DNA from 3 places in the Herbaspirillum sp. CAH-3 genome. Region 2 is predicted to be linked to each of the others. Evidence: predicted binding sites of a transcription regulator. Region 2 holds the regulator's gene; each other region holds the start of a gene.
The links. The regulator HrcA, encoded in region 2, represses chaperone genes, less so after heat shock. The targets are predictions, from matches to a motif close to TTAGCACTCNNNNNNNNNGAGTGCTAA.

Region 1 (13,642 bases), on a different contig from region 2:
CCTGCAGGCGCACGGCCAGTCGGTACTGCTGGCCGCCGGCGACACCTTCCGTGCTGCCGCCCGCGAGCAGCTGGCGGTCTGGGGCGAGCGCAACAACGTCCAGGTGATCGCCCAGGAATCCGGCGATCCGGCCGCCGTGGCCTACGACTCGGTGCACTCGGCACAGGCGCGCGGCACCCATGTGGTGATGGTCGATACCGCCGGGCGCCTGCCGACGCAATTGCACCTCATGGATGAACTCAAGAAGATCAAGCGGGTCATTGCCAAGGCGATGAACTCGGCGCCGCACGAAGTGCTGCTGGTCATCGACGGCAACACCGGCCAGAATGCGCTGGCCCAGGTCAAGGCCTTCGATGATGCGCTGGGGCTGACCGGCCTGGTGGTGACCAAGCTGGATGGCACGGCCAAGGGCGGCATCCTGGCCGCCATCGCCAAGACCCGCCCGGTGCCGCTGTATTTCATCGGCGTGGGCGAGAAGATCGAAGACCTGCAACCCTTCAACGCTACAGAATTCGTCGACGCCCTCCTGAGTTGAACCGATGATTGAATTTACCCGGGTTTCCAAGCAATACGCGCGCGAGGTCTATGCCCTGCGCGACATCACGTTGTCGGTGAAGAAGGGCGAATTGATCTTCCTGGCCGGCCCTTCCGGTGCCGGCAAGTCCACGCTGCTGAAGATGATCGCGGCCATCGAGCGGCCCACCTCGGGCAAGCTCACCGTCAGCGGCACCGACATCGCGGGCTTGAAACCCTCGGGCCTGCCCTACCTGCGGCGCAACCTGGGGCTGATCTTCCAGCAGCAAAAGCTGCTCTTGGACCGCAACCTGCTGGCCAACGTGATGCTGCCGCTGATCGTGACCGGCTCTTCTCGCCCGGATGCGGAAAAGCGCGCCCGCGCCGCGCTGGACAAGGTCGACCTGCTGGAGAAGGCCATGTGCGAGCCGCTGGAACTGTCCGGGGGCGAACAGCAGCGCGTGGCCATTGCGCGCGCCATCGTCAACCGTCCGCAGATCATCCTGGCCGACGAACCGACGGCCAATCTGGACCGGGCCAATGCCAACAAGGTGCTGGCGGCCCTGAAATCCTTCCACGGCGTGGGCGTGACCTGCCTGATCTCGACCCACGACGAGAGTTTCCTCACCGGTGCCGACCGCATCATCTACCTGGACCGTGGCCGCATCGTCGATGGCTGGCACAACGGCGTGGCCAATCCCGTGGAGGTGTCGCCATGAACTGGCTCCGACAGCATTTCGCCGCCATCGCGGACGCCCTGCGCCACCTGCTGCGCTCGCCGGGCAATTTCCTGTTGAACGTGCTGGTGGTCTCGATTGCCCTGGCCCTGCCCTTTGCCGGCCTCTCGGCGCTGGAAAACGTGCGCCCGATCTCGGAGCAGATGTCGGTGGAGCCGGAGATCAGCATCTTCATGAAGCCCGATGCCAGCCGCGAGGCCGCGCAAGCGGTGGGCAAGACCATCAGCCAGGTGTTAAAGGAGAGCAATACCAACGGCAAGGTCGAGTTCATCCCGCGCGAGAAGGCTTTCGATGCGATGAAGAGCAAGACCGGCCTGGCCGATGTGCTGGCCACGCTGGGCAGCAATCCGCTGCCGGACAGCTATGTGGTGCGCCTGCCCGGCTTCGAGAACGCCATGAATGCCAGCCGGGTGGACGACATCGCCCAGCAGCTCAAGAAACAGCCGGGCGTGGATACGGTGCAGATCGATTCCGAGTGGGTCAAGCGCCTGGCGGCGCTGCTGCGCATCCTGCGGCTGGTGCTGCTGTTCCTGGGGATCACGCTGGGGGCGGTGGTAGTGGCGGTCGTTTTCAACACGATTCGCCTGCAGGTGATGACGCAGCGCGACGAGATCGAGGTTTCGCGCCTGTTCGGGGCGACCAATTCCTTCATCTATCGTCCGTTCTACTACACCGGCGCGCTGCTGGGCCTGTGTGCGGGCGCGGTGGCGCTGGGGCTGGTGGTGGCGGCGCAGCAGCCGCTCAATGAAGCCATCCTGGACTTTGCCCACCTGTATGCCTCGGAATTCCAGCTGGCTTTGCCCAGCCCCATGGCCATCGGCCTGCTGCTGGCCATCAGCGGCTTGTTGGGCTTGTTCGGGGCGATGCTGTCCGTACGCAGGCAGCTGGCCAGGAAGGCTTGAGCCGCAAGCCTGCTTGCTGGCTTCATCAGTAGAAATAGCGCGCGATACTACGCGCGGCGCTGGGCGGGGCCAGCATCCGGTTGCGCATCTCCATGCGATGATTCTGGGTCGCCGCCCTGTCCAGCACCAGATGCAATGTGCCGGCACGGCCGCCCCAACGCCGGTAGGTGGCCAGCGCATGCCGGTCCAGCAAGGCCTGCAATGACCAACAGTGGTCGCTGTTGCGCAGATGCACGGAGATTGCCGGATCAATCCACCCCGCAAACCAGACCAAAGTATCCACAAGGCGGCGCAGGCTGTTGACGGTGTGACGCGGACGGCGCGGGATGAGCCCAAGGGTGCCGAATCGGTCGAATTCCGGAATCGTCCAGATGGCGTCGTGGTGTCCGATACGGTTGCGCACATCGCGCAGTCTTTTGAGCAGAGCGACGACACGTTTCCTGAAGGCGGGACTGTCATAAGGGAAAAGCGCTGTGTCCGGCGCATGAGGAAAGACTGCCGCCAGAATATGAGCCTGCAACCCCCTCGGCTGCGCGTGGTGTGCGAGCGCGCCGATGAGCACCTCCCAGAATCCCAACGGCAACGCCGCGACCACATCATCAGGGGTGACAACATGAGCAGCGGGCTTCCTGCCACTGACTTTGTCCATCGCGCAGACGACGTCATCACGGGACCTGGAACTCAATTTGTGAATCGGTGGCAGCAACATGGGCGCAGCCGGATTGATGGCATGTGCCGGGTTGGCTCTGGGCATCATCCAGCCGAAGGAGTCCACCGCACCGTAGTAGCGTGATAGTGCTCCGTGCAATGCATTGCGCAGCGACACCTCGACATCGGCAAGCAACGGCAGCATCCCTGCCGCGACCGCCTGATTCCAGGCATAACACCCGAGCGTGTCCGTCTGCGACGTGGTGAGGAAGAAGCGCTGCAACGTGGACAACCGGGGTGCAGTGAGGTGTTTCAGCATGCCGTGAGCCTGTTGAAAGTGAGGAAGTTCGGGTGCTATACTCGAATGCATAGAGACAGGGGTTTTCCGGGTAACTGGTCGTGCCCCTGTAAATTGAGGACAAAGCCCGCTCACTGCGGGCTTTGGACTTTCTGGCGGGAAATTTTATCGAGCCTGTTTGCCCGCAACAATAAATTGCCCTTCATCCCGTCTTCTTATCAGACCAAGCTCGTCGATTGACGAGTTGCAGCACTGCGGATCCCTCTCCTGAGCGGTCCTGGCCAATCTGCTGGCGCGCTTTCTCCTGCCCCCGGTGCGCTGCAAAAAAGTGTTACAAGTTTCTGGTCCCCTTTTGACCCTGGTCGCAACTTTTGTCGCCCAAAGGCGACTAATATGAAGGGAAAGGGATGCAATGATTGGGCGAACAGCAATAGGTTGACGCTATTACCCCCTCACTATCATGCTATTAGCACTCCTGGGTGACGAGTGCTAGAATACCTTATCGAATTGCTCCAGTTTTCCGGAGTACTGCATCAAACAGCAGCGGCCCCAAGGCCGCGCCAGGGAAGTTGGAAACATTGCCCCTGGCATCCGAAGCATTTGCTTCCTACCGTTTCATACTGTTTCCGCAAAGGAACCAAGGAGAATCCATGAAAACTGCGTCTGCACAAACTGCACTCATGCCTGCCGAGTCCAATGCACTCGCGCTGGGTTTTTCCGGCAGCCTGGGCAATATCGACGCGTATATCTCGGCAGTGAACCGCCTGCCCATGCTGACCCACGAAGAAGAGGTCAAGCTGGCCCGCGACCTGCGTGAAAAGAACGACCTGGGTGCCGCCCAGAAGATGGTGTTGTCGCACCTGCGCCTGGTGGTGTCGATTGCCCGTGGCTATCTCGGCTATGGCCTGCCGCATGCCGACCTGATCCAGGAAGGCAACATCGGCCTGATGAAGGCCGTCAAGCGCTTCGACCCGGGCCAGAACGTGCGTCTGGTGTCTTATGCCATGCACTGGATCAAGGCCGAGATCCACGAGTACATCCTGAAAAACTGGCGTCTCGTGAAGGTCGCGACCACCAAGGCCCAACGCAAGCTGTTCTTCAACCTGCGTAGCCACAAGGAAGGCCTGGACGCGATGACGCCGGCCCAGGTCGAGGCCCTGGCCAAGACCCTGGACGTCAAGCGCGAAGAAGTGATCGAGATGGAAACCCGTCTGTCCGGTCGCGATATCGCCCTGGAGTCGCCCACCGATGATGAAGATGACAAGTTCGCGCCCATCGCCTACCTGTCCTCCGACAATTCGGAACCGACCCGCGTGATCGAAGCCAAGCAATACGACCGTCTGCAGTCCGAAGGCCTGGAAGCTGCCCTGTCCAAGCTGGATGACCGCTCGCGCCGCATCGTCGAAGCCCGCTGGCTGGCCAATGACGATGGCTCGGGTGCGACCCTGCATGAGCTGGCTGACGAGTTCGGCGTGTCGGCTGAACGTATCCGCCAGATCGAAGCGGTCGCGCTGAAGAAGATGAAGAGCTCGCTGCAGGCTTATTCCTGATCGCTGATCGGCATTTGATTGCGGTCAGCAGCAATGAAAAAGGCGCCCTCGGGCGCCTTTCTTTTTATCCAAACGATTTATATCGTTTCAAGCCATCACGACAGCAGCAACTTGATGTCATGCGCCAGCGTCTGCGGCCCCTGGCCGTGCTTGACGAAGAGTCGGATGTGTCCCTGCGGGTCGAATACATAGCTGCCTGCGGTGTGATCCATCGTGTAGCTGCCCGGCTGCTTGCCCGGCACCTTCTGGTAGAACACCTTGAATTCCTTGGCCACCTTCTCGGTCTGCTGCAGGTCGCCGCGCAAGCCCAGGAAACGCTTGTCGAAGGCCGGTACGTATTGCGCCAGCACTTCCTGGGTGTCGCGCTCAGGATCGACGGTGACGAAGAGCACCTGCACGCGGTCGGCATCCGGACCCAGTTCCTTCATGACGTTGGACATCTCGACCATGGTGGTCGGGCACACGTCCGGGCATTGGGTATAGCCGAAGAACATCACCACTACCTTGCCCTTGAAATCGGCCAGGGTGCGCGGCTTGCCGGTGTGGTCGGTCAGTGCGAAGTCCTTGGCGTAATCCAGCCCGGTGACATCGGTATTGTTGAACTTGAGTTCAGGCTTGGAGGGCCCGCAGGCCGCCAGCAGCGTCGCGCAGCCAGCCAGCAGCAGCGCCGAAAGGAATCGTTTCATGTGTTCAGGGAATCAGAAACTGCGGAACAGGAAGTAGTGGTCCACCAGCAGCACCGCAAACAGGATGGACAGGTAGACGATCGAATAGGCAAAGGCCTTGCGCGCGATCAGGTCGGTGTAGTGGCGATAGATCTGCCACGAATACCAGAAGAAGATCGCCCCCAGTACGATGGCCGTGCCCAGGTAGATCAGCCCGCTCATGCCGATGGCGAAGGGCAGCATGCTCACCGCCAGCAGTGCGATGGTGTACATCAGGATGTGCAGCTTGGTCACTTCCAAGCCGTGCGTGATGGGCAGCATCGGCAGGCCGGACTTGGCGTAGTCGTCGCGACGGTACATGGCCAGCGCCCAGAAGTGCGGCGGGGTCCAGATGAAGATGATCATCACCAGCACCCAGGCCTGCATCGGCACGTCATTGGCCATGGCCGCCCAGCCCAGCGCGGGCGGCATGGCACCGGCCAGGCCGCCGATGACGATGTTCTGCGAAGTCGCCGGTTTCAGGATGATGGTGTAGATGATGGCGTAGCCGACAAAGGTGGCGAAGGTCAGCCACATGGTCAGCGGATTGACCAGGTTGTACAGCACCCACATGCCCAGGCCACCGAGCACGCCCGAGAATACCAGCGTCTGGCCCACCGTGATTTCGCCGCGCGCCATCGGGCGACGGGCGGTGCGGGCCATGCGCGAATCGATCTCGCGCTCGACCAGGCAGTTGATGGCGAAGGCGGCACCGGCCAGGAGCCAGATGCCCAGCGTGCCGAAGACGACCTTGCGCCAGTCCGGCAGGTCAGGCGTGGAGAGGAACATGCCGATCACGGCACAGAACACCGCCAGCTGCGTCACGCGCGGCTTGGTCAGTGCCCAGTACTGGGCGATGCGGTTGGGTTGGGCGGTCAATGTGGTCATGGCGTGACGGGCCGGGCGGATGCTGGTGGAGCAGCGGCGGCCAGGCCGGAGGGTGCGTAACGGACCTTGTAGTTTAACATGACCATCAGGATGACCAGCAGCGCCGCACCGCCGTTGTGGATCACCGCAATGGCCAGCGGCCAGTTCAGATAGATGGTCGCAAGACCAGTACAGAGCTGCAAACCCAGCACCGTCAGCATCCAGCGGGCGGTCTTGCGCAAGCCCTCATCACGCAGCGCGCGGTGTGCCAGCCATACAACATACAAGATGACGACAAAGGCAAAACTGCGATGCACCCAGTGGATCGCGGTCAGCGCTTCCACCGGCAGGTAATCGCCTGAGGAGGTCATGCCGAGATGGCGCCAGAGCGTGAAGCCATGTTCGAAGTCCATCTCCGGCACCAGCTTGCCATTGCACAGCGGGAAGTCGGAACAGGCCAGCGCCGCGTAATTGGTGCTGACCCAGCCGCCCAGCGCGATCTGCAAGCCCAGCAATGCCGCGCCGATGGTGGCCGGCACGACCAGCGCGCGGCCCGTGGGCGAGACCGGCACATGCTGCTCCTGCCGCGCGCCCAGCCAGGCCAGCATGGCCAAGAGCGTCAGCCCCAGCAGCAGGTGGATGGTGACGATGATGGGCTGCAGCTTCATGGTCACGGTCCAGGCACCGAAGGCGCCCTGCAGGCAGACGAAGCCCAGCAGCGCCGTCGGGAACCACGGCCGGAACTGCAGTTCGGTCTTGCCCGACTTGATCCAGCGCCGCCAGGCGGCCACCATCAGCACGATGATGAGGAAACCCACGGCCATGGCGAAATAGCGGTGGATCATTTCGATCCAGGCCTTGGCCCAGGTCACGGGGCCGAAGGGCATGGCCTCCTGCGCGGCATTGATGTGCTCATGCGCCAGCAGCGGATTGGCATGGCTGTAGCAGCCCGGCCAGTCCGGACAGCCCAGGCCCGAATCGGTCAGGCGCGTGAAGGCCCCGAACATGATCAGGTCGAAGGTAAAGAACAGCGTCACCCACACCAGCTTGCGGTATTTGTTGGCCACGCCCTGTGCGCGCCATACCAGCGCCAATGGAATCAGGGCCACCACGAGCCCGGTCAGGCCCAGTTGTATCAGCGTCGTTGCATTCATCTTGAGTCAAACGTGCGTCACTGCGCGACTGTGATCCACCTGCATCAGCCGATGGAAGAAGCTCGCAGCAATTTGGAAATGTCCTTCTTCATCTTGCCGGGATCGGGGTCCTTGGGGAAGCGCATCATCAGGTTGCCCAGCGGGTCGATCAGGTAGATGTGGTCTTCGGCCGAGGTGCCGGCATCGGCCGGCAACCAGGACTGCAATTTGCCGGCGTCAACCCGAAGGATATCGGTTCCGTCGAATTCGCGCAGGAGCAAGGTCGCAACCGGAGCGCGATCGGTGACCAGCCATACACGCTCGATGCGCTCCATTTCCTTGCCTTGCATCAGCCGCAGCTGGCGCATGGTCAGCAGTTTTTTCTGGCAGGGCTCACCACAGTCGCCGCGATCGACCTGCAGCATGACCCACTTGCCCTTGTAATCCTGCAGCTTGGCCGGAGAACCATCGATGGCACTGCTGCCGAGATCGGGAATCGGATACTGGCGCGGATCGATCAGCGCGCCATAGTTGTTGCGGCTCTGCGGCTTGATCACGTAATAGGTGAGGTAGGAAGCGATCATCGGGGCGGCGCACACGGCCACCACCGCCAGCATCTTCCAGCGGCCGATGCGGCGGCGGCGCGCCTCCTCCTCGGGGTTGGCTTGTGCGGCTTGCGCAGCTTCAGGTTTTGTCATGACGACCACGTTTGAATCCTGTCACGATGAAAAAAAGAAGGGCCATGCCCGCCAGTGCGTACCACTGCACGGCATAGCCACGATGACGATCGATGCCCAATGAGGGCGCCGGCCAGTCGCGCACCAAGGTATCGCCCGCCGCCCCGCCCTGCTCGATCACCAGCGGCGCGAGCGGCAAGCCGCTGGCCTTGGACAGCGCCGCCACATCGAGATTCTGCAGGATGGCCTGCGGACGCGGCGCATCGGCCGTCCCCAGTTGCAGCACGTGCCCGGCATCGCGACGCAGGACGCCCTCCACCTCGGTGACAACCGAGGGCGGCGGCACCTGTGGCACACGCGTACGATCGGCGGCATCGCGCGGTGCCCAGCCACGTGCCACGACTACGGCCGGTCCGCTGCCCTCGGGCTGGAACAGCGTGAGGACATGGAAGCCGACCGCGCCATTGTAGGGGCGGTTCTCCAGGTAAAGCGTCCACTGGGCAAGATAGTGTCCGCGCAGGCGGATATGCCGGAACTCCGCGTCGTTCGCATCTCCCGGCAGCGCACTGAGAGGAGCGTCGGCACCGCGCGCCTGCATGCGCTGCTGCAAGGCCAGCTTCTCTTCGGCGCGATGCGTCTGCCACTGTCCCAGCGCAATGCCGGCGGCGGCCACGAGCAGCGTGGCGCAAAACGGGATGAGGCGAAAAACGAATCGGGTCGGCATCGATGAAGTTTGGCCTTACAATGAAGCGCACACAGGACAAGAAAAAATCTTGCACATCAGCGTCGCAGCATACCGCATGCACGCCTTCGGAGACAGGGTTCCATCCTCATGAAAATCGTCGTCGCCATCGCCTTCCTCCTGATCCTGGCCAGCCTGGCCTCGGCATTGGTCTTCCTGATGCGCGACAAGGGCAAGAGCAATCGCACGGTCCAGGCGCTGACGCTGCGGGTCGGCTTCTCGGTGGCGCTGTTCCTCTTCATCCTGCTGAGCTACAAACTGGGCTGGATACAGCCGACCGGCATCCGCTGATTTCATCCGCACGCACCCCACAAAAAAGCCGCACCGAAGTGCGGCTTTGTCATTTTGCAGACGGTGCCCGCCTTACAGCCAGTACACCACCACATACAGGCCCAGCCACACCACGTCCACGAAGTGCCAGTACCAGGCCGCGCCTTCGAAGGCGAAGTGATGCGTGGGCGTGAAGTGTCCGCGCAGCACGCGATAGAGCACCACCGACAGCATGATCGCGCCCATGGTCACGTGGAAGCCGTGGAAGCCGGTCAGCATGAAGAAGGTCGAACCGTAGATGCCGGAGGTGAGCTTGAGGTTGAGCTCGCTGTAGGCGTGGATGTATTCATACGCCTGGAAGCCCATGAAGACCGCGCCCAGCAGGATGGTCAGGAACAGCCATATAGCCGTCTGCGCGCGATGGCCGGCGCGCATGGCGTGGTGCGAGATGGTCAGCGTCACGCCCGAGGTCAGCAGCAGCAGGGTGTTGATGGTCGGGATCGGGAACGGACCCATGGTGGTGAAATTTTCCACCGTACCGGCCGGGCCGACATTGCCCCACTGCCCGGTGAAGTCGGGCCAGATCACCTTGTGGTCCAGGTCGGCCAGCCACGGCATGGTGATGCTGCGCGCGTAGAACAGCGCACCGAAGAAGGCCGCGAAGAACATCACCTCCGAGAAGATGAACCAGCTCATGCTCCAGCGATAGGACAGGTCGATGCGCTCGCTGTAGAGGCCGGACTCCGATTCGCGGATCGCATCCCCGAACCAGTAGTACAGCACCACCAGCACCATCAGGATGCCGAGGAGGTTGACGTAGGGGGCCCATGAGACGCCATTGACCCAGGCCGAGGCCCCGATCATGGTGATGAGCATGGAAATGCCCGCCAGCATCGGCCAGCGCGACGGGCCTGGGACGAAATAATGGGGTGCCTTGGCTTGTTGAGAACTCATGTTCTTCTCCCGGTACGAAATCTGATTGTCCTGGCCTGGGCAAGAGCAGCAAAGATAGGCATTAAGCTGCGTTGAATGCTCTTGCGATACAGGGTTTACTTTTCCTTAATGCTCTTTTTCGGTGAGCCTCATCCGCATCATCCGCATCATCTGCCTCATGCGCCTGCCGCACTGCGCACCACCAGCTTGACGATGCTCACCAGCACGGTCACGAAGATCACCGCACCGAGAATGCCGGCGATGATGACGTGCACCGGATTCAGGCGCGCCGCATCCGACTCGTAATCCTTGCGCTTGCGCACGCCGAAGAAGGACCAGAACACCGCCTTCATCGTCGCGCCGAAGGAGGCCTTGCGCTGCGCCGCCTGTTTCAGCTCATCGTTCATACCCGCTCCTCGGGGCTGGTCAGCCCGCCGTCTTGGCCTTGCCGTTGATCTCGAAGAAGGTATAGGACAGCGTGATCGTGGTCACTTCCTTGGGCAGCTTGGGATCGATATAAAAAACCACCGGCATCTGCTTGGCCTGGTTCGGTCCCAGTGTCTGCTGCGTGAAGCAGAAGCACTCCACCTTCTTGAAGAAGGCCGCCGACTGCAGCGGTGCATAGCTCGGGATGGCCTGGGCATCCACATTGCGCGGCTGGGTGTTGACCACTTCGTAGGTGACCTGCGTCATCTCGCCCGGGTGCACCTGCATGCTGGCCACGGTCGGGCGGAAGCGCCACGGTCCCTGGGCATTGCCATCGAACTCCACGGTGATGGTGCGCGTCTTGTCGATCTGCGTGTTGGCCGGCGCTTCCACCGTCACATCCTTGGGCGTGAGGAAGTTCACGCCGGTCACCTCGCAGATCTTGCGATAGACCGGAATGAGCGCATAGCCAAAGCCGAACATCAGCACAGCCACCACCACCAGCTTCCTGAACATCACGCGGTTCAGGCCGCGTGATGTTGCCTCTTCTGACTGGCCTGCCTGATCGTCCTGTCTGCTCATTTGGCGAACCAGATGCGGTTGATGAAGATGCCGACGAAGAAGGCCAGCGCCACCAGTCCCAGCAGCAGTCCGGTGCGCAGGTTGTCGGGTTTCTTGCGTTCGGTCATGAGGGTTGCCTTTGCATCAGGTGTGATGATTTGTCTTGCCCACAGGCGATCACTTCACCACCGGCGGTTCTTCGAAGGTGTGGAAAGGCGCCGGGCTGGGCACGGTCCATTCCAGGCCCTCGGCACCTTCCCAGGGCTTGGCTTCCGCCTTCTTGCCACCCTTGATCGAGGGGATCACCACGAAGAACAGGAAGTACACCTGCGACAGCCCGAAACCGAAGGCGCCGATGGAGGCAATCATGTTGAAGTCGGTGAACTGCGCCGGGTAATCCGCATAACGGCGCGGCATGCCTGCCAGTCCCAGGAAGTGCATCGGGAAGAAGGTGATGTTGAAGGTGATCAGCGAAGCCCAGAAGTGGAACTTGCCGCGCCATTCGTTGTACATGAAGCCGGTCCACTTCGGGCCCCAGTAGTAGTAGCCCGCGAAGAGCGCGAAGAGCGAACCGGCCACCAGCACGTAGTGGAAGTGGGCCACCACGTAGTAGGTATCCTGCATCTGGATGTCGATGGGGGTCACCGCCAGGATCAGGCCGGTGAAGCCGCCCATGGTGAAGACGAAGATGAAGCCCACCGAGAACAGCATCGGCGTCTCGAAGGTCATGGAGCCGCGCCACATGGTGGCGATCCAGTTGAAGATCTTCACGCCGGTCGGCACCGCAATCAACATGGTGGCGTACATGAAGAACAGCTGCGCGGTCACCGGCATGCCGGTGGTAAACATGTGGTGCGCCCAGACGATGAAGGAGAGGATCGCAATCGAAGCGGTCGCATACACCATCGAGGCATAGCCGAACAGCGGCTTGCGCGCGAAGGCCGGGATGATCTGCGAGACGATGCCGAAGGCCGGCAGGATCATGATGTAGACCTCGGGGTGGCCGAAGAACCAGAAGATGTGCTGGTACATCACCGGGTCACCGCCGCCGGCGGCGTTGAAGAAGGAGGTGCCGAAGTGGCGGTCGGTCAGCGTCATGGTGATGGCACCGGCCAGCACGGGCATCACGGCGATGAGCAGGTAGGCGGTGATGAGCCAGGTCCAGCAGAACATGGGCATCTTCATCAGCGTCATGCCGGGGGCACGCATGTTCAGGATGGTGACGATGATGTTGATCGAACCCATGATCGAGGACGCGCCCATGATGTGCATGGCGAAGATGCCCATGTCCATGCCGGGGCCCATCTGGGTCGACAGCGGGGCATACAGCGTCCAGCCGGCCGCGGTGGCGCCGCCCGGCACCAGGAAGGAACCGGCCAGCAGGAGCGCGGCCGGTGGCAGCAGCCAGAACGAGAAGTTGTTCATGCGCGCAAAGGCCATGTCGGAGGCCCCGATCTGCAGCGGGATCATCCAGTTGGCGAAGCCCACGAAGGCGGGCATGATCGCACCGAACACCATCACCAGGCCGTGCATGGTGGTGAGCTGGTTGAAGAATTCAGGACGGAAGAACTGCAGGCCCGGCTGGAACAGCTCGGCCCGGATCAACAGCGCCAGCACACCGCCCGAGAGCAGCATGGTGAACGAGAACCACAGGTAGAGCGTACCGATGTCCTTGTGGTTGGTGGCGAAGAGCCAGCGCCGCCAGCCGTGCGGATGGTCGTGCGCGTGGTCATCGTGAGCGTGCCCATGCCCGTGATCGTGGGAATGATCGGGGGCGTGATCGACGGTGGTAGTCATGTCCGGTTCTCCAAACGATTACTTGCGGGCGGCCAGGACTTCGGCCGGCTGCACGATGTTTTCCTGGGCCTTGTTGGACCAGCTGTTGCGCGTATACGTGATCACGGCGGCGATTTCGGTGTCGTTCAAGACGCCCTTCCAGGCCGGCATGGCGTTCTTGCCGTTGAGCAGGATGTGGATCTGGCCATCCTTGGGGCCATTGACCATCGCGCTACCATCGAGCGCCGGGAAGGCACCCGGCACGCCCTTGCCATTGGCCTGGTGGCAGGCCACGCAGTTGGCCGCATAGACCTTCTCGCCGCGCTGCTTCAGCTCATCCACCGTCCAGACCTTGCTGGGGTCGTCGGCCTTGGCGGCCATTTCCTTCTTCTTGCCCTCGACCCATTTCTTGTAGTCGTCATCGCTGACCACGTTGACCACGATGGGCATGAAGGCGTGATCCTTGCCGCACAGTTCCACGCACTGGCCGCGATAGGTGCCGATCTTCTCGGCACGGAACCAGGTGTCGCGCACGAAGCCGGGAATCGCATCCTGCTTCACGCCGAAGGCGGGGATGGTCCAGGAGTGGATCACGTCATTGGCCGTGGTGACGATGCGCACCTTCTTGTTGACGGGCACCACCACCGGATTGTCGACCTCGATGAGGTAGTTGTCGTTTTTCTTCAGGGTGGGATCGGTGACCTGCTCGCGCGGCGTGGCCAGGCTGGAGAGGAAGGAGATTCCTTCACCATCGCCCTTGAGGTAGTCATACCCCCACTTCCACTGCATGCCGGTGACCTTGATGGTGAGGTCGGCGTTGGAGGTGTCCTTCATCGCCACCACCGTCTTGGTGGCCGGCAGGGCCATGCCGATCACGATCAGGAATGGCACCACGGTCCAGGCGA
Region 2 (13,642 bases):
GTACGTCGCCGCAATCCGGGCAGTGGATGATGGGGATGGGGGTGCCCCAGTAGCGCTGGCGCGAGATGCCCCAGTCGCGCAGGCGGAAGGTCACCTTCTTCTCGCCCAGGCCCTGTGCGGCCAGGTCGGCGGCGACCGCATCGACGGCGGCCTGGTAGCCCAGGCCATCGTACTTGCCGGACGCGATGGTCTTGCCGGCTTCCTTGTCGCCGTACCATTCTTCCCAGGCTTCGGTGGAGTAGGTCTTGCCTTCCACGGCGATGACCTGCTTGATCGGCAGATTGTATTTGCGGGCGAAGGCGAAGTCGCGCTCGTCATGCGCCGGCACGCCCATCACGGCGCCGTCGCCGTAGGTGATGAGCACATAGTTGCCGACCCAGACTTCGACCTGCTCACCGGTCAGCGGATGGGTGACGAACAGGCCCGTGGGCATGCCCTTCTTTTCCATGGTCGCCATGTCGGCTTCGATCACGCTGCCTTGCTTGCATTCGGCGATGAAGGCTTGCAGGGCCGGATTGTTTTCTGCGGCGAGCGTGGCCAGCGGGTGTTCCGGGGCCACGGCGCAGAAGGTCACGCCCATGATGGTGTCGGCGCGGGTGGTGAAGACGAACAGCTTGCCATCGTTGATGAGCTGGCCGTCCGCGCCCTTGATCTGGTGCGGGAAGGCAAAGCGTACGCCGGTGGACTTGCCGATCCAGTTGGCCTGCATCAGGCGCACGCGCTCGGGCCAGCCGGGCAGCTTGGTCTCGACGTGTTCCAGCAGTTCGTCGGCGTAGTCGGTGATCTTGGCGTAGTACATCGGGATCTCGCGCTTTTCGATCACGGCACCCGAGCGCCAGCCACGGCCGTCGATGACCTGCTCGTTGGCCAGCACGGTCTGGTCGATCGGATCCCAGTTCACGGTCCCGGTCTTCTTGTAGATGATGCCCTTCTCCAGCATCTTCAGGAACATCCACTGGTTCCACTTGTAGTACTCGGGACGGCAGGCCGTCATTTCGCGCGACCAGTCGATGGCCAGGCCCATCGACTGCATCTGCGACTTCATATATTCAATATTGGAATAAGTCCACTGCGCCGGCGGCACGCCATTGGCCATGGCGGCGTTTTCGGCGGGCATGCCGAAGGCGTCCCAGCCCATGGGCATCAGGACGTTGTAACCGTTCATGCGCAGGTAGCGGTACATCACATCGTTGATGGTGTAGTTGCGCACGTGGCCCATGTGCAGCTTGCCGGAGGGATAGGGCAGCATCGAGCAGGCGTAGAACTTCTTCTTGTCGCGGCCTTCCTTGTCACGGGCGTTTTCGACGGTCTTGTAGGCGTCGATGGCGTTCCAGTGCTGCTGTGCGGACTGTTCGACTTCGGCTGGGCTGTATTTATCTTGCATGACGGGCTGATACGGATGGAATTCGGTTGGGAAGGGATCGCAATTCGGATTGCAATTCGAAACCCTGCATTATACCGGCTCACTGCCCCGGCGCGGCATTGCGGCCCGTACCCTGCGCCCCGGCTACCCGGCAGGCGCAAAAAAAGCCCGCCTCCGTAAAGAGGCGGGCCAAGACCCCTGTGCCTGAGCAGGCGGCAGCAGGGATAGCAGCTACACGGTTCCCGCCTGCGAGGGGGCGACGGACTGGAATGGTGTGCCGGCCAGCATGGGGGCTGGCGTGACGTATGAAACCACCGGCAGAGGCGGCGCGGCGTGTTCTCGAAAGACTTCTTGTTAAATCTCGAAAAATTGTGAAAAAGCAATTTTTTATCGATATTGGCTTGAATTTGATCGCTTCGTTCCATGGGGGATGGAATGTCGCCAAGATCCAGCGTGGTTGAGGTTTTCGTTCACATTCCTCATGGTTTGATGGTCATGAGGGCGTAACAATCGGGCGTCATCATGAAATCGTTTTCATTTGCCCCGGAAACCCCGTGCGTCCGTCCATCAAACAAGTTGCCCATCTGGCTGGCGTCTCCATTGCCACCGTGTCCCGGCTGCTCAACAAGCCCGGCTCGGTCAGTGCGGAGACCGCCGAGAAGATCCACCGCAGCATTGCCGAGCTGGGCTTCCGTCCCAATTTCACCGGCCGCAACTTGCGCGCCGGCAATTCGCGCACGGTCGGGGTGGTCGTGCCGACCCTGTCCAACACGGTCTTCGCCCAATGCCTGCAAGGCATCGAGCTGGCGGCACGCGCGCTGGACTACTCGGTCATGTTCACCACCACCGAATACCTGCCCGAAGACGAATCGGCGGCGGTGGAGCTGCTGCTGGGCCATCGCGTCGATGGGGTGATCCTGACGGTGGCTGATGCCGGTGCCAATGCCACTCTGGACTTGCTGGAGCGCGAGCGCATTCCCTTCGTGCTGGCCTACAACCAGCTGGCGGCGGCCGATGCCGGGACCGCCATCCAGCGCGCCTCGGTGTCGGTGGACAACCGCGCCGCCGCCTGCGATGCCGTCACCCACCTGATCGCACTGGGGCATCGCCGCATCCAGATGCTCTCGGGACGCTTCAATGCCTCCGACCGCGCCATGCAGCGCTACTGCGGCTATCTCGATGCCATGCAAGCCGCCGGCCTGGCGCCGCTGCCGGCCATCGAGGTCGAGCGCCACACGCTCACTGCCGCCACCGATTACCAGCAGATGATGGCCGACCCGCGGCATCGCCCTACGGCCCTGTTCTGTTCCAACGACCTGCTGGCCCTGAGTGCCATGCGCGACCTGCGCGCACTGGGCTTGCAGGTGCCGGGCGATATCTCGGTGATGGGCTTCGACGGCATCCCTGTCGGGGCGCTGATGCAGCCGGTGCTGGCCAGCGTGGTGCAGCCTTCCGAGCAGATCGGCGATGTCGCCTTGCGTACCCTGGTCGATGCCATCGAGCGCGCGCTGCCTGCTGCTGTTGCTGCTGTTGCTGCGTCCCTGCCTGTGGAGACGCCGGTGCCGGTCATCGCCGGGGTGCGCCACATCCTCCCGCATGCCTTGCGCGAGGGGGGATCGGTGGCGCCGCCCGCGCCGGCCTCTTGCTGATGCAGATGTCGTTGAAGAATTTGTTGTGCCCTCGTTGTTCAACCCTTAGGAAAGGATCTGACATGTTCCTGAAACGTGTTATTCAAACCGCTGCCGGCGCGCTGTTGCTGTCGGCTTCCCTGGCCGCTTCGGCCCAGACCGCGATCTGCTACAACTGTCCGCCCGAGTGGGCTGACTGGGCCGCGCAGATCAAGGCCATCAAGGACAAGACCGGCATCACCGTGCCGCCCGACAACAAGAACAGCGGCCAGGCCCTGGCCCAGCTGACGGCCGAGAAGGCCAGCCCGGTGGCCGATTTCACCTACCTGGGCGTGTCCTTCGGCATCGAAGCGAAGAACAAGGACCTGGTGGCCGCCTACAAGCCGGCCCACTGGAACGACATCCCCAACGGACTGAAGGATCCTGACGGCTACTGGGTCACCATCCATTCCGGCACCATGGGCATCATGGTCAACGTCGATGCCTTGAAGGGCAAGCCCGTGCCCAAGTCCTGGGCCGACCTGCAAAAGCCCGAATACAAGGGCCTGATCGGCTACCTCGACCCGGCCTCGGCCTTCGTCGGCTATGTCGGCGCGGTGGCGATCAACCAGGCCATGGGCGGCACCCTCGACGATTTCTCGCCGGCCATCAGCTACTTCAAGAACCTGCAGAAGAACCAGCCCATCGTCCCCAAGCAGACCTCCTATGCGCGCCTGATCTCGGGTGAAATCCCCATCCTGCTGGGCTATGACTTCGACGCCTACCGCGCCAAGTACAAGGACCACGCCAACGTGGCCTTCGTGATTCCCTCGGAAGGTACCGTCACCGTGCCCTACGTGGTCTCGCTGGTGAAGAACGGACCGCACCAGGCCGAAGCGAAGAAGGTGCTGGACTTCCTGCTGTCCGACCAGGGCCAGGCCATCTGGGCCAACGCCTACCTGCGTCCGGTACGTGCATCGGCCATGTCCAAGGAAGCGGAAGCGCGTTTCCTGCCGGCTGCCGAATACGCCCGCGCCAAGTCGGTGGACTACGGCAAGATGGCCGAAGCCCAGCGCAAGTTCGGCGAGCGCTACCTGGCTGAAGTGCGTTAAATGCAGATCGCAGGAGCAAGCATGAAGAGCATGATCTCCTCCGTCCCCGTCAGGCCAGCGGCTGCGCGTGCGCGCTCGGCGGGCAATGGCGTGTGGCTGTGGTTCGCCGTTCCCGGCCTGACGATCTTCTGCGCCTTCTGGCTGCTGCCCATGGTGCGGCTGGTCGGCGTGGGCGCCTCGGGGCCGGACGGCGCGATGGCCTACCTGTCGGTGCTGACCAACCGCCATTACTTCACCAGCCTGGTGTCCACGCTGGTGCTGTCGGCGGTGGTCACGGTCGCCACGCTGGCCATCTCGGTGTTCGTCGGCTTGTTCCTGCGACGTAATCGTTTTCCTGGCCAGTCGGCATTGCTGGCCATGCTGACCTTCCCGTTGGCGTTTCCCGGCGTGGTGGTCGGCTTCATGGTCATCATGCTGGCGGGGCGCCAGGGTCTCATCGGCGCCTTCACCACCTGGCTCTTCGGTGAGTCGCTGGTGTTTGCGTATTCGCTGGCGGGGCTGTTCCTGGGTTACCTGTATTTCTCGATTCCGCGCGTGATCCTTACCGTCGTGGCTGCCGCCGAAAAACTCGATCCCTCGCTGGAAGAAGCCGCGCGTTCGCTCGGTGCCAAGCCCTGGCAGGTGCTGCTGCACGTGGTGCTGCCTGCACTGCTGCCGGCGCTCATTTCCTCGGGCGCGATCTGCTTTGCCACCAGCGTCGGCGCCTTCGGTACGGCCTTCACGCTGGCGGCCAATATCGATGTTCTGCCCATGACCATCTACAACGAATTTACCGGCTATGCCAACTTTGCCACGGCGGCCTCGCTGTCCATCGTGCTGGGCGTGATCACCTGGGCGGTGCTGGCACTGGCGCGTTCGCTCACCGGCAGCGGCGTGGCCGCAGCGGCTTGAGGAGTGGCCATGCAGAATCGTTTGCGTTTTTACGTTCAATTGGGATTCACGCTGCTGGTGTGCGCCTTCCTGGTGGTACCGGTGGTGCTGTCGATGCTGGCCGGCGTGACCGAGAATTTCTTCGTCGGCTTGTCCAGCGGGCTCACGCTGCGCTGGGTGGCGCAGGTGTGGGAGATGTACCAGCCCACCATCTGGCGTTCGCTCATCATTGCGCTGGCCTGCCTGGCGGTGACGCTGGTGGCCGGTGTGCCGCTGGCCTACATGCTGGCGCGCTATCGCGGCGGACACAGCCGCCTGGCGCGCGTGATCGAGGAGCTGCTCATGATGCCGGTGGCCGTGCCGGGCCTGGCCACCGCACTGGCGCTCATCATGGCTTACGGCCAGTTGCGCGAGTTCCGCGCCAGCATCCTCTTCATCCTGGTCGGCCACGTGATCTTCACGCTGCCCTTCATGGTGCGCCCGGTGCTGGCGGTGATGCAGTCCTCGCAGCTGGCCCAGCTGGAAGAAGCCGCTGCCAGCCTGGGGGCGGGGCGGATGCGCCGCTTCTTCGGCATCGTCATTCCCAATGCCGCCTCGGGCATCCTGGCCGGGGCGCTGATGGTGGTCACGCTGTCCATCGGCGAATTCAATATCACCTGGATGCTGCACACGCCGCTGACCCAGACCCTGCCGGTGGGCCTGGCCGATGCCTATGCATCGATGCGGCTGGAGGTGGGATCGGCCTATACGCTGATCTTCTTTTTCATGATCATTCCGCTCCTGATCGGCATGCAGTGGGCGACCCAGGCAACACGCAAGAAAGTCAGTCTATGAAGCCCAAGCAAGAAGCCGTTTCCATCCGCCTGCAGCAATGCGCCAAGTCCTTTGCCAATGGCACCCGCGCGCTGCAGCCGCTGGACCTCGATATCCATCCCGGTGAAACCCTGGTCCTGCTGGGCCCCTCGGGCTGCGGCAAGACCACCACGCTGCGCATGATCGCCGGGCTGGAGTTTCCCGATGAAGGCGGGCGCGTGTTCTTCGGCGATGAAGACGTGACCGCACTGCCCATTGAAAAACGTGGCGTGGGCATGGTGTTCCAGAACTATGCGCTGTTCCCCAACATGAGCGTGGGCGAGAACATCGCCTACGGCATGAAGATCCGCAAGATCCCGGCCGGCGAACGTGCCGAGCGGGTCGAACGGCTGCTGGAGATGGTGCACCTGCAAGGCCTCTCGCACCGTCGCGTGGACCAGCTCTCGGGCGGCCAGAAGCAGCGCGTGGCACTGGCCCGCGCACTGGCGATGGAGCCGCGCGTGCTGCTGCTGGACGAGCCGCTCACGGCACTGGACGCCAAACTGCGCGAAGCCGTGCGCAGCGACCTCAACAAGCTGCTGCGCAGCCTGGGCATCACCGCCATCTATGTCACCCACGACCAGGGCGAAGCCATGGCGCTGGGCGACCGCATCGTGGTCATGGAGCGCGGCAAGATCTCGCAGATCGGTACCCCCCAGGAAATCTACTATCATCCCGCCAATGACTTCGTGGCCGATTTCATCGGCGCGATGAATCGCGTGCAAGGTATCGTTTCGGGAGATAGATTGTTGTTGCCCACCGGTAGCCTGCCGCTGCTCGACAAGCTCGATGCCGCCAGCCAGGGCCAGGAGGCTTGCGCCATGTTCCGTCCCGAGGATGTGCAGGTGGCGGACATCACCGAAGCCGATGGCCAGTGCGTGCGCGGCAAGTTGCTCAACACGTTTTTCCTGGGTGACCGCACCCGCTTTGAAATCGAGATCGGCACGGAGCGGCCGATCATCGCCGAGACCAGCCGCCGTGGCTGGTGGGAAGCCGGGCAGCAGATCGCCATCCGCGTGCCGGCCGAGGCACTGGTAAAACTGGCGCCGCGCGCCGAGAAGGAGACCGCATGATCCTGGGACAGATTTCCGACCTGCACATCAAGACCGATGGCAAGAAATCCTATCGCGTGGTGGATACCGCCGAAGCACTGCGCCGCTGCGTGCGGCAAGTCAATGCACTGAAGCAGAAGCCGGACGTGCTGGTCATCACCGGCGACCTGGTGGACTTCGGCAAGCCCTCCGAATATGCCTGCCTGCGTGAGTTGCTGGCACCGCTGGCCATGCCCTATTACCTGTTGCCGGGCAACCATGACGAGCGCAATGCGCTGCGCGCGGCCTTCCCGGAGCACGCCTATCTGCAGCAGGGCGGTGAGCGCATCGAGTATGTGATCGAAGACCATCCGGTACGCATCATCGCGCTCGATACCGTGATCCCGCGCGCCAGCGGTGGCGAGCTGGCCGCCTCCAGCCTGCTGTGGCTCGATGAGGTGCTGGCACAGCAGCCGGAGCGTCCGACCGTGATTGCCATGCATCATCCGCCGTTCACCACCGGCATCGGCCACATGGATGACATGGGCCTGGCCAATCCACAGGCGCTGGAAGCGGTGGTGCGCAAGCACCCGCAGGTCGAGCGCATCCTGTGCGGGCACCTGCATCGTTCGATCCAGCGGCGCTTTGCCGGGACGCTGGCCACGACCTGTCCGGGCGTGTCACACCAGGTGCAGCTGGACCTGGATCCGCAAGCGCCTTCCTGCTTCGTGATGGAGCCGCCGGGATTCCAGTTGCACTGGTGGGATGCGGCTGCAGGGAGCCTGGTCAGCCATACGGCCTTCATCGGGGAATTCGATGGGCCGTATCCGTTTTATGATGGGGATGAATTGATCGACTGATCGACTGATCGTTGATCAACGGGGCGAGTGATTGATCTCTTTGGGAGATCAATCAGGGCCGCCGCAGCGATGGAGTAGATGAATGGAAAACGGCAATATCACTTCCACACCAGCGCAATGACCGGCGGCTCGTCGTAATCCTCGCAGCGGTCATTGATGGCCGTGCAGCAGAATTCCACGTCTTCCACCAGGTCCGGCAGGCGCTTGTGCAGGTCGGCGCTGTGGCTGATCTCGATGGTCAGCACTTCCTTGGGCTTGAGCCTGAACTTGCACATGCCGTCCTCATCGCGCAGGTAGGACAGGCAATCGACCCAGGCATCCATGTTGCGGCCATAGAAATCCGGGAAGCCGAAGGCGGCTGCGCTCTCGGTATGGAAACTGTCCCAGTCGGTGATGCGGTCGCCCGCCAGTTGTACGGTGGCCATGCCTGCTCTCTTTCAGTTTGCTTGTCTGTTGCTCTTGCCGCCGCCCTTGGGATCGGTGACGAAACCCAGCTTGGTCAGCCCCGCACCCTGCGCGGCTGACATCACTTCGGCGATCATTTCATAGCGGGTCGACTTGTCGGCCCGCAATTGCAGCTCGGGCTGCGGTTTCCTGGCTGCAGCCGTGGCCAGCCGCGCATCCATGTCCGCTTCGCTGACCGGCTGGTCGTTCCAGTACAGCTTGCCGGCCGCATCGATGCCCAGGGTAATGGTCTCCGGTTTTTCCGGGGCCGGGTTGGACTGCGCGGTGGGCAGGTCCAGCTTCAGGGCGTGGGTGAACATGGGCGCGGTGATGATGAAGATCACCAGCAGGACCAGCATCACGTCCACCATCGGGGTGACATTGATGTCGGCCATCGGGGCCGAGTTCTGGTTGTCGTTGAATCCGCCGAAACTCATGTGGGACTCCTCTCGGATCGGGTGTCGGAAAAATTATTTGCGCATGCCGCCGACGCGCTCGCCGGTGGTCAGGTACGCATGCAGGTCGTGCGCGAAGCCATCCAGTTCGGCCAGCACCACGCGGTTGATGCGGGTGAAGGCGTTGTAGGCCAGCACCGCCGGGATCGCGACCAGCAGGCCCAGCGCGGTCATGATCAGCGCCTCGCCCACGGGACCGGCAACCTTGTCGATCTGCACCGTGCCGCTGGCCGAGACCGCCACCAGCGCGTGGTAGATGCCCCACACGGTACCGAAGAGGCCCACGAAGGGCGCGGTCGAGCCGACCGAGGCCAGCAGCGTCAGGCCGCGCTCCAGGCGCGCAGAGACGCGGTTGATTTCGCGGCGCAGGGTGCGCGTGATCAGTTCGCCCGGATCGGTGGCGGCGTTGAGCGAGGGCGTGCCCTGCTGGCGCGTGCCGATGTCGGCCGCTTCAGCGGCGCGTTCGGCCATGGGGGTGTAGATCTGTTCGCTGTCCAGGCGCTGCATGGCGGCGGTGGCGTCGGCCAGGGTCGGGGCCTGCCAGAATTGTTCCAGGGCATTGCTGCCACGGCGGATGCGCCAGGCGGCCCAGGCCTTGGAGAGGATGTAGAACCAGCTGGCGATCGACATCAGCAACAGCAGGTAGGCCACCGAGTGCGAAACGGCATCGCCTTGGGCCCAATAGTGGGCAAATCCAACGTTCTGTTCCATGGTAGGTGCTTTCGGGAAAGACGCCGCGCTGGCGGCAGGGAGTCAATGAAAGTTGGCTGGGGGAGAGTCGCTTGGAGCGGCGGCCCCCAAAAAAATTCGCTGCCGGACCTGGTGGGGCGCGGCAGCGTCGGGCATTTCCTGTGGTGGCGGGCTCGGCTTACTTGAAGCCCAGCACATCCTGCATGTCATACAGGCCGGTGTCCTTCTCGGCCAGGAAGCGTGCGGCACGCAGGCTGCCCATGGCGTACGAGACGCGGCTGGACGACTTGTGCGAAATCTCGATGCGCTCGCCGATACCGGCAAAGAGCACCGTGTGGTCGCCGATGATGTCGCCGCCGCGCACGGTGGCAAAGCCGATGGAGGACGGATCGCGTTCACCGGTGACGCCTTCGCGTGCATAAACCGCGACGTCGTCGAGCTTCTTGCCCAGCGCATCGGCGATGACTTCACCCATCTTCAGCGCAGTGCCGGAGGGGGCGTCGACCTTGTGGCGGTGATGGGCTTCGATGATTTCGATGTCGTAGCCGTGCGAGAAATTCTTGGCGGCCAGTTCCAGCAGCTTCAGCGTGACGTTGACGCCCACGCTCATGTTGGGTGCGGCCATGATGGCGGTACGCTTGGCGAATTCGGCGATGGCCGCTTTGCCTTCGGCTTCGAAGCCGGTGGTGCCGATGACCACCTTCACGCCATGGGCGGCGCAGTATTCCAGGTGTTTGAGCGTGCCTTCCGGGCGGGTGAAGTCGATCAGTACATCTGCGCCGGCCAGGCCGCGCGCCAGGTCGGGCTCGATGACCACGCCGGTGGTCTTGCCCAGGAACAGGCCGGCATCGGTCCCGATGGTGGGCGAGGCGGGCGTATCCAGGGCGCCGGAGAGCTTCAGGCCCTCGGCGTTGAGGATGGCTTCGATCAGCATGCGGCCCATGCGCCCGGAGGCGCCGGCCACGGCGATATTCAATGCAGTCATGTGAAACTCGGAAGGAAGAAGTGCGAAGGACAGGTCTGGCCCGGCTTACTTGTTGGTGGCCGAGGAAGGCGCCACCGGCGAGGCCGGTTTGATCTCGCTGTCGTCCTTGGGTTTGTCGCTGAAGCTGGCCTTGGCGCCGACCTTGGCGTCAGTGATCAGGGTCAGGTATTCGCTTTCGGTGGGCAGGTTCTGGCCGCCTTCGACGTGATCCAGCAGGTCATCCTTGAAGAATACCGACACGCGGCTGGTCATGATCTCGCCGTTGCCCTTGGCCAGGCGGAAATCGTAGTCCCAGCGATTGGCGTGGAACATGTCGGTCAGCAGAGGCGTGCCCAGCACGAAGCGCACCTGGTCGCGCGTGAGGCCCGGGCGCAGTTGCGCCACCATTTCCTTGGAGACGAAGTTGCCTTGCTGGATGTCGATGCGGTAGGGCTTCAGGAAGCCGAACAGGCTGTTGCTCTTGCCGGTCACCTTCACGCCCGAGGTATCGGTGGGTGCAGCCTGTTCCGGTGCCTTGGTCGAGGAGCAGCCGGCCAGCGAGACGGCCAGTGCAGCCAGGACGCCGACGGCGGTGGTGTGATGACGGGACTTCATTCGGGAAAGCATGCGCATAAAGATTTCAACCGGGTTGAGCCATGAGCCTAAAGCACTATATGATAAGCTAGAACTTACTTCTTAAATAGGCATGAGTGCGTTCCGGGTGTAAAAGGGTGTTCCCCACCGCCCCGCCGGAATGGTCCGCCAGGTCTTCCCAGTGGACCGCCGCGCCTGTTCGAGACCAGTAAAACCCCGGGAACCCACTCTACCATGCCGAACAATCCATCCGAACTGAAGGCCAGCGGCCTGAAGGCGACCCTGCCGCGCCTGAAGATCCTCGAAATCTTCCAGAACACCTCCGTGCGCCACCTCAGCGCCGAAGACGTCTACAAACAATTGCTGTCCGACAACCTCGACGTCGGCCTGGCCACCGTCTACCGCGTGCTGACCCAGTTTGAACAGGCCGGCCTGCTCCAGCGCAATCACTTCGAGACCGGCAAGGCCGTCTTCGAACTCAACGAAGGCTCGCACCACGATCACCTGGTCTGCCTGGATTGCGGCAAGGTCGAGGAATTCTTCGACGCCGAAATCGAAAAGCGCCAGTTGAAGATTGCCCAGGAGCACGGTTTCGAGATCGCCGACCATGCCTTGGCCCTCTACGGTCATTGCAAAAACTGCAAGAAAGTGAAGAAATAAGCCCGCCATCGCTTCCTGGCTCGATTTGAGCAAGGCAGCGTGAAGCAACATGCAAAAAGCCACGTGCGGTCGCGCGTGGCTTTTTTGCGTTCTGGCGGGATGGTTGTGCTGGCCGGGCTCAGTGCTGGCTCAGCGCGCTGGAGAGCAGTTTGGCGGTGATGTCGACGATGGGAATGACCCGTTCGTAGGCCATGCGGGTCGGCCCGATCACGCCCAGGGTGCCGACGATGCGGCCGTTGACCTCGTAGGGGGCGGTGACGATGCTCATGTCGTCCATCGGCACCAGCTGGGATTCGCCGCCGATGAAGATCTGTACGCCGGTGGCCTTGCTGGACACATCCAGCAGCTGCAAGAGCCCGGTCTTCTGCTCGAACATGTCGAACAGGCGCCGCAAGGAATTCATGTTGGAAGACAGGTCGGTCACCGACAGCAGGTTGCGCTCGCCGGAGATGACCACGTTGTTGTCGGCCTCTTCGTTCATGGCGTCGCTGCCGGCTTCGACGGCGGCCTGCATGAGCGCGGTCATGTCGTCGCGCAGCTGGCGCAGTTCGCCTTGCAGGTGGATGCGCACCTGGTCGAAGGACTGGCCGGCGTAATGCTGGTTGATGTAGTTGGCGGCCTGGGTCAGCTGGCTGGGGGTGTAGTCGACCTCGGTCAGCAGCATGCGGTTCTGCACGTCGCCGCCCTGGTCGACGATCACCAGCAGGATGCGTTTTTCGGATAGCCGCAGGAATTCGATCTGCTGGAACATCGATTCGCGCTTGGGCGTCATCACCACACCGGCGAACTGCGACAGCGAGGACAGCACCTGGGCTGCATTGGTGATGATCTTCTGGGGCGAACCGCTGTGCTGCAGCCGCGCCTGCAGGCGGCCTTCGAGGGCGCTCTCGTCGATGGCCTCGACGGTGAGCAGGGTATCGACGAACATGCGATAGCCGCGCGGCGTGGGCACGCGGCCTGCCGAGGTGTGCGGGCTTGCGACGAAGCCCATCTCTTCGAGATCGGCCATGATGTTGCGGATGGTCGCCGGCGACAGTTCCAGGCCCGACAGTTTCGACAGGGCGCGCGACCCTACCGGCTGGCCGTCGGCGATGTACCGTTCGACCAGGGCCTTCAGGAGTGTGCGGGCGCGGTTATCGAGTTGCATGGGGCATATTCTAGCGGCATATCCGGCAAATGTGACGGCCGCGTCAGTTCTTCCAAAAATTGAACAAAGGTTCAGGCTTGCGCCTGCAGCCAGTCGTGCAGCTCATGCAGGTCGCGGCAGATGGCGTCGGGGGTGATGCCTTCGGGCAGGGTGCGCTCGAAACGGTTCATCCACACTGCCCGCAAACCGGCCCGCTGCGCGCCTTGTACGTCCAGCAGCGGATCGTCGCCCACATACACCGTGGCCGCCGGAGCGACCTGCAGTGCCTCGCAGGCGGCGTGGAAGATGGCCGGATCAGGTTTGGCGCGGCCGAAGCGATGGGCGGCAATCGAGACCCCGAAGTGCCCGGCCAGGCCGATGCGCTCCAGGTCGGCAAAGCCGTTGGAGACCGAGCCCAGCGTGAGCCGGTCTTTCATGCGCAGCAGTGCTGGTTCGACGTCATCGAACAGCGCCACCGTGCTGCGCGCCTCGGAGAACAGGGCCATGGCCGGGTCGACCAGCGCCAGGTCCACGTCATGCTCGCGGAAGACATCGGAAAGCGCCGTATGGCGCAGCTTCCAGAGGTCGATGCGGTACATGGGATCGGTCTTCATCAGGGCCATGCGCCGTTCGCGCAGGCTGGCAATCGTATGGGCCGCTACCACGGCGGGCGCATGCTCGCGCAGCCAGTCGTAGAGCAGGCCTTCGGCGCGCACCAGCACCGGCTCGATGGCCCACAGGGTATCGTCGAGATCGAACAGCACCGCCTCGATAGGGGAGGGGGCGGGCGAGGAGGGCAGGGGGGAAGCGCTTGGTTTCATTACAATGTCATCTCAAATTATGGTCTAATCCGCAGCATGTGGCCCATCAAATTACCCGTTCAGGCAGCCGTACCCAAAACCGTCGCCATCGTCGGCAAGTTCCAGGCCGTCGGCATCGCGCAGATCTTGTCGGACATCGCGGTGTTCCTGGAATCGCACGGCCACACCGTGGTCTTCGAGTCCGAGACCGCCG
Region 3 (4,917 bases), on a different contig from region 2:
CCTGGATTTAAAAGAGCTGGGATATGAAGGGTCGTACGACCGCGTGGCCGCCTTTGGTAGACGGTGGAAGGTGGGTCAAATGGAGAGGGTCAAATCCGCGAGCAAATCAACAGCTCGAACTCCTCATCCGCTAGGGCGAAGATTGCTGGCTTTACTTCGAGTAGTATTTCGCGCCCCTCCTTGAACAGAATCTGAGCATCTGGGGTGTAGGTTGCCTTTTTCCCTGTGCCTGACTCATATGTGAACGAAAAGGGTTGTGTGTTGATACCAACGACCTCGCTGCAATATCCGATGATCGCGTAGGCATCCCTTTCCACTACGGACTCCCATTCCCTATCCGCATTTCCAAGAGTAGGAAATGAAATCGTGCCCACAATTCGATGAGGATTTCTTCTTAAGATGCGGCGACCCGCTCCAATTTGCTCCATGTAACCTCCAAAACGTCAAAATGTTTAGGGTGCAAGTCCCCCTGCCAGGAAAGGCATCTCAAAAACAGGGGGCGCAACTTGACAGGGGGAGGACGCGGACGGATACTTGAGGCTCCTACACCGTAGTATCTGTATGCGTCATCCCCTGAAGGCAGCTAGTTGCTGCCTGTCAGGCGGCTAAATTCAAATCTGTTGTCTTCGTTAGATCCTCCTAGTTAAGGCTTCGTTGATGCTGCTTACGTTTGCTTAGCGGTTATCAGCAGCAATTCTCTCCATTGCAAAACTTTCGCTCGTGAGGGCTCCCTCATAACGGCATCACGCAATGCAGCCAATAGCAAAAACTGCTCTTCTGGCGCGCCAGGTGAAAGTCGAAATTTCCCAAGTGAAAGCGTTAGCGCCTCATGTAACGCCGCATATTGATGTTGCGAAAGTGGCAATCCATCACATATTCGCAAAATGTCACTGGCTTTATCCGGTACATGGCGTTGACCGCTCTCGATGTAACTCAGTTGAGAGGGGGATGCGCCGATGCTCTCCGCAAACGCCTCTTGGCTCATGCCGAGGTGCTTACGCAGTTCAAGAAGCTTCATGGCTCCAGGGGACATTTTCAAAGGTTGCCAAAAATTGGATGGCCGAAGATAGCTCTAGTCAATCGAAAAGTCAAATCGCAAGTAATTGATAATAAAGGGATTTTTCTAATTTTTATGCGATTTTCGGATGTAAAAAAAACTTTGTTTTTACATTTCAACTGACTCGCCGATGGATGAGAGTGTCTGGCGGCCGATATGAGCGTGAATACTGCAGGTTCCCGGCTGCTGCAGGGTATCGCGTCAATCTTGCAGAGAAGGATGGCAAACGCCACCAATTGACGCCTTGAAAATTCCCCAACCCGTCCCTATACTTAGCACTCGTCACGGCAGAGTGCTAACAGCGCCGCCGGGCGCAATCCCCTTTTTCATGCGGTGACGTCTGCTGCATTTGGAAGAAAACCGTTGCAGGCATCGCCGCAATCAATGCTAACTTATTGAAAATTAAGGAGTTCTCATGAATCTTCGCCCTTTGCACGATCGCGTTATCGTCAAGCGCCTCGACCAGGAAACCAAGACTGCTTCCGGTATCGTTCTGCCTGACGCAGCGACCGAAAAGCCGGACCAAGGCGAAGTCCTGGCCGTCGGCAACGGCAAGATCCTGGAAGATGGCAAGGTCCGTCAACTGGCCGTGAAGGTCGGCGACCGCGTTCTGTTCGGCAAGTACTCCGGCCAGGCCGTGAAGATCGATGGCCAGGAACTGCTGGTCATGCGCGAAGAAGACCTGTTCGCCGTCGTCGAGAAGTAATTCGGCATCCGGCCTTCCTTTTCCTTCTATATAGATAGAGAAAACGTGAAGGCCATCGGCAACAAGACAGCAGCCGGCGCTCCCTGAAGCTTCAGGCCCGAGCCCGGCGACATGAACTGAACCGAATTTCTGGAGAATCCAACATGGCAGCAAAGCAAGTTATTTTCGGCGATGAAGCACGCGCCAAGGTCGTCAACGGCGTCAACATCCTGGCCAACGCAGTCAAGGTCACCCTGGGTCCCAAGGGCCGCAACGTCGTGCTGGAGCGCAGCTTCGGCGCCCCGACCGTGACCAAGGACGGCGTTTCCGTCGCCAAGGAAATCGAACTGAAGGACAAGCTGGAAAACATGGGTGCCCAGCTGGTCAAGGAAGTCGCTTCCAAGACCTCCGACAACGCCGGTGACGGTACCACCACCGCAACCGTGCTGGCCCAGGCCATCGTGCGCGAAGGCTTCAAGTACGTCGCCGCCGGCTTCAACCCGACCGACCTGAAGCGCGGTATCGACAAGGCTGTCACCGCCATCGTCGGCGAAGTCAAGAACCTGGCCAAGCCCACCACCACCTCCAAGGAAATCGCTCAAGTCGGCTCGATCTCGGCCAACTCCGACGCGGACATCGGCGACATCATCGCCAAGGCCATGGAAAAGGTCGGCAAGGAAGGCGTCATCACCGTCGAAGACGGCAAGTCGCTGGAAAACGAACTGGACATCGTCGAAGGTATGCAATTCGACCGCGGCTACCTGTCGCCGTACTTCATCAACAACCAAGAGAAGCAGATCGTCGCCCTGGACAATCCCTTCATCCTGCTGTTCGACAAGAAGATCTCCAACATCCGTGACCTGCTGCCGGTGCTGGAACAAGTCGCCAAGGCTGGCCGTCCGCTGCTGATCGTGGCTGAAGACGTCGAAGGCGAAGCCCTGGCGACCCTGGTGGTCAACAACATCCGTGGCATCCTGAAGACCGCTGCCGTCAAGGCTCCTGGCTTCGGCGACCGCCGCAAGGCCATGCTGGAAGACATCGCCATCCTGACCGGCGGCCAAGTGATCGCTGAAGAAGTCGGCCTGACCCTGGAAAAGGCTACCCTGGCTGAACTGGGCCAAGCCAAGCGCGTTGAAATCGGCAAGGAAAACACCACCATCATCGACGGCAACGGCGAAGCCGCTGGCATCGAAGCACGCGTGGCAATGATCCGCACCCAGATCGGCGAAGCGACCTCCGACTACGACCGTGAAAAGCTGCAAGAGCGCGTGGCCAAGCTGGCTGGCGGTGTTGCACTGATCAAGGTTGGCGCTGCCACCGAAGTCGAAATGAAGGAAAAGAAGGCCCGCGTCGAAGACGCCCTGCACGCTACCCGTGCTGCTGTTGAAGAAGGCGTCGTGCCTGGCGGTGGCGTTGCCCTGCTGCGCGCTCGCGCCAACGTCAAGGACCTGAAGGGCGACAACGCCGACCAGGAAGCCGGTATCAAGATCGTGCTGCGCGCCATCGAAGAGCCGCTGCGCCAGATCGTCTTCAACGCCGGCGATGAGCCGTCGGTGGTGGTGAACAAGGTGCTGGAAGGTTCGGGCAACTTCGGCTACAACGCCTCCAACGGCACCTACGGTGACCTGGTGGAACTGGGCGTGCTGGATCCGGCCAAGGTGACCCGTTCGGCCCTGCAGAACGCTGCCTCCGTGGCCAGCCTGATCCTGACCACCGACGCCCTGGTGGCCGAAGTGGCGGACGACAAGCCGGCCGGCATGCCTGGCGGCATGGGTGGTATGGGCGGCATGGGCGGCATGGACGGCATGATGTAATTTGCCTTCCGGCCCAAGGCCATGCATCGCATGGCCTGTGCTGCAAGAAAAAAACCCGCATCAGCGATGATGCGGGTTTTTTGTTGGGCGGCGATCGCAGCGGATCTGGCATGCAAAGCCTCCCTGCCAGCGCGCGCAGCCGCGTCTACCGGGCATCCAGCGGACAAAGTTTTCTGCATAAAAAAAGACCCGCATCCTTGCAGATGCGGGCCAAAACATCGGGCTCCCACGAGCCCGATGCAGTGCCAGAACTTAGAAGCTGTGGATCAGGCCGGCGTTGATGCCGGTCTGGCTGCGATCACTACCCGGCACACGGTCGCTGGCCAGGCCAACGCTGTACATGTCGGACGAGCGCAGGTTGCGCACGACGGCGTAGGTGGAAGTGCGCTTGGACAACTCGTACTTGGCACCCAGGTTGACCTGCAGCAGACGGCCGTCGGCGCTGCGGGCGAACTTGGCGCGGGTGTACTGCAGGCTGCTGATCAGCGACAGGGCCGGCGAGACCTGGTAGTGCACGCCGAAGTCCAGCGTGCTGCTGGACTCGTTGTTGTAGCCACCAATGACGAAGTCGCCGTCGCTTGGCATGCTGTAGAGAGGCGTGTCACGACGGTCCTTGGGATGTGCCAGCGCAGCGAAACTGTAGTTGTGCTTCGGATTGTCGGCGATTTCCGAGGGCACCTTGGCCAACGGCAGCTTCACGCGCGAGTAGGAGCCATAGACCCGGGCCGGTCCGAACTGGTAAGCGGCCGCCAGGGTCCAGGTCTTCAGGCAAGTGTCGCCCGCCTTGTCGCCGATCTTGTCCTTGCCCATGGCCATCACTGCGCCGTTGCAAGCTGCCGCGCCGTTGACGTCGCTGGCGGACTTGCCGCCCATCTTGCTCTGGAAGTAGCCCAGGCCGATGTTCAGCGGACCGTTGGCGTAGGTACCGCCCAAGCCGAAGGATTGGCCGGCGCCGGTGCTGCCAGGCTCCTCGCCGAAGCCATAGATGACGCTACCGGTGAAGCCGCTGAAGTTCGGGGTGTTGTAGCGGATGGAGTTGTTGACGCGCTCGCCGTTGGTGCGATCCAGGTTCAGCGAGTGAACCCGGCTGACCACGCCACCGAAGTCGCCCGGGGAGGTGATGCTGCCCACGTCGTCCAGCACGTCTTTCTGGCGGCCCGCCAGGATGGTACCGAAGTTGCCGGACAGGCCAATGGTGGCCTGGCGACCCCACAGCACACCCTTCTGACCCGCCTCGCCGGTATCGAGGTTGAAACCGTTCTCGATGGTGAACAGCGCCTTGATGCCGCCGCCCAGGTCTTCCACGCCCTTCACACCCAGGCGCGAACCCTTCATCAGGCCGGAATCGAGAGCCATCTGGC

Region 1: rpoH (RNA polymerase sigma factor RpoH) is a predicted target of HrcA. The motif match lies at 3,565-3,591, and genes of this name have one in related genera.
Region 3: groES (co-chaperone GroES) is a predicted target of HrcA. The motif match lies at 1,330-1,356, and genes of this name have one in related genera.

What each region holds. Positions count from the first base shown of each region.
Region 1 covers NZ_VSWE01000026.1:41,296-54,937, reverse strand. Annotated here, with positions in the region: partial or broken gene ftsY (signal recognition particle-docking protein FtsY) at 1-535, shown strand, start outside; gene FYB76_RS25010 (cell division ATP-binding protein FtsE) at 540-1,232, shown strand; gene ftsX (permease-like cell division protein FtsX) at 1,229-2,152, shown strand; gene FYB76_RS25000 (hypothetical protein) at 2,178-3,119, opposite strand; gene rpoH (RNA polymerase sigma factor RpoH) at 3,749-4,648, shown strand; gene FYB76_RS24990 (SCO family protein) at 4,744-5,334, opposite strand; gene cyoE (heme o synthase) at 5,347-6,240, opposite strand; gene FYB76_RS24980 (heme A synthase) at 6,237-7,373, opposite strand; gene FYB76_RS24975 (cytochrome C oxidase subunit I) at 7,418-8,050, opposite strand; gene FYB76_RS24970 (SURF1 family protein) at 8,037-8,753, opposite strand; gene FYB76_RS24965 (twin transmembrane helix small protein) at 8,862-9,062, shown strand; gene FYB76_RS24960 (cytochrome c oxidase subunit 3) at 9,135-9,995, opposite strand; gene FYB76_RS24955 (DUF2970 domain-containing protein) at 10,151-10,381, opposite strand; gene FYB76_RS24950 (cytochrome c oxidase assembly protein) at 10,401-10,982, opposite strand; gene FYB76_RS26920 (cytochrome oxidase small assembly protein) at 10,979-11,089, opposite strand; gene ctaD (cytochrome c oxidase subunit I) at 11,139-12,758, opposite strand; gene coxB (cytochrome c oxidase subunit II) at 12,777-13,642, opposite strand, start outside.
Region 2 covers NZ_VSWE01000023.1:48,848-62,489, reverse strand. Annotated here, with positions in the region: gene leuS (leucine--tRNA ligase) at 1-1,384, opposite strand, end outside; gene FYB76_RS24000 (hypothetical protein) at 1,669-1,824, shown strand; gene FYB76_RS23995 (LacI family DNA-binding transcriptional regulator) at 1,918-3,012, shown strand; gene FYB76_RS23990 (ABC transporter substrate-binding protein) at 3,075-4,082, shown strand; gene FYB76_RS23985 (ABC transporter permease) at 4,104-4,973, shown strand; gene FYB76_RS23980 (ABC transporter permease) at 4,983-5,786, shown strand; gene FYB76_RS23975 (ABC transporter ATP-binding protein) at 5,783-6,877, shown strand; gene FYB76_RS23970 (phosphodiesterase) at 6,874-7,695, shown strand; gene FYB76_RS23965 (barstar family protein) at 7,794-8,120, opposite strand; gene FYB76_RS23960 (biopolymer transporter ExbD) at 8,133-8,576, opposite strand; gene FYB76_RS23955 (MotA/TolQ/ExbB proton channel family protein) at 8,610-9,305, opposite strand; gene dapB (4-hydroxy-tetrahydrodipicolinate reductase) at 9,463-10,269, opposite strand; gene FYB76_RS23945 (outer membrane protein assembly factor BamE) at 10,315-10,863, opposite strand; gene fur (ferric iron uptake transcriptional regulator) at 11,077-11,502, shown strand; gene hrcA (heat-inducible transcriptional repressor HrcA) at 11,621-12,649, opposite strand; gene FYB76_RS23930 (HAD family hydrolase) at 12,721-13,449, opposite strand; gene FYB76_RS23925 (NAD kinase) at 13,486-13,642, shown strand, end outside.
Region 3 covers NZ_VSWE01000011.1:14-4,930, forward strand. Annotated here, with positions in the region: gene FYB76_RS15020 (TnsA endonuclease N-terminal domain-containing protein) at 90-428, opposite strand; gene FYB76_RS15025 (helix-turn-helix domain-containing protein) at 665-1,018, opposite strand; gene groES (co-chaperone GroES) at 1,473-1,763, shown strand; gene groL (chaperonin GroEL) at 1,907-3,556, shown strand; gene FYB76_RS15040 (porin) at 3,809-4,917, opposite strand, start outside.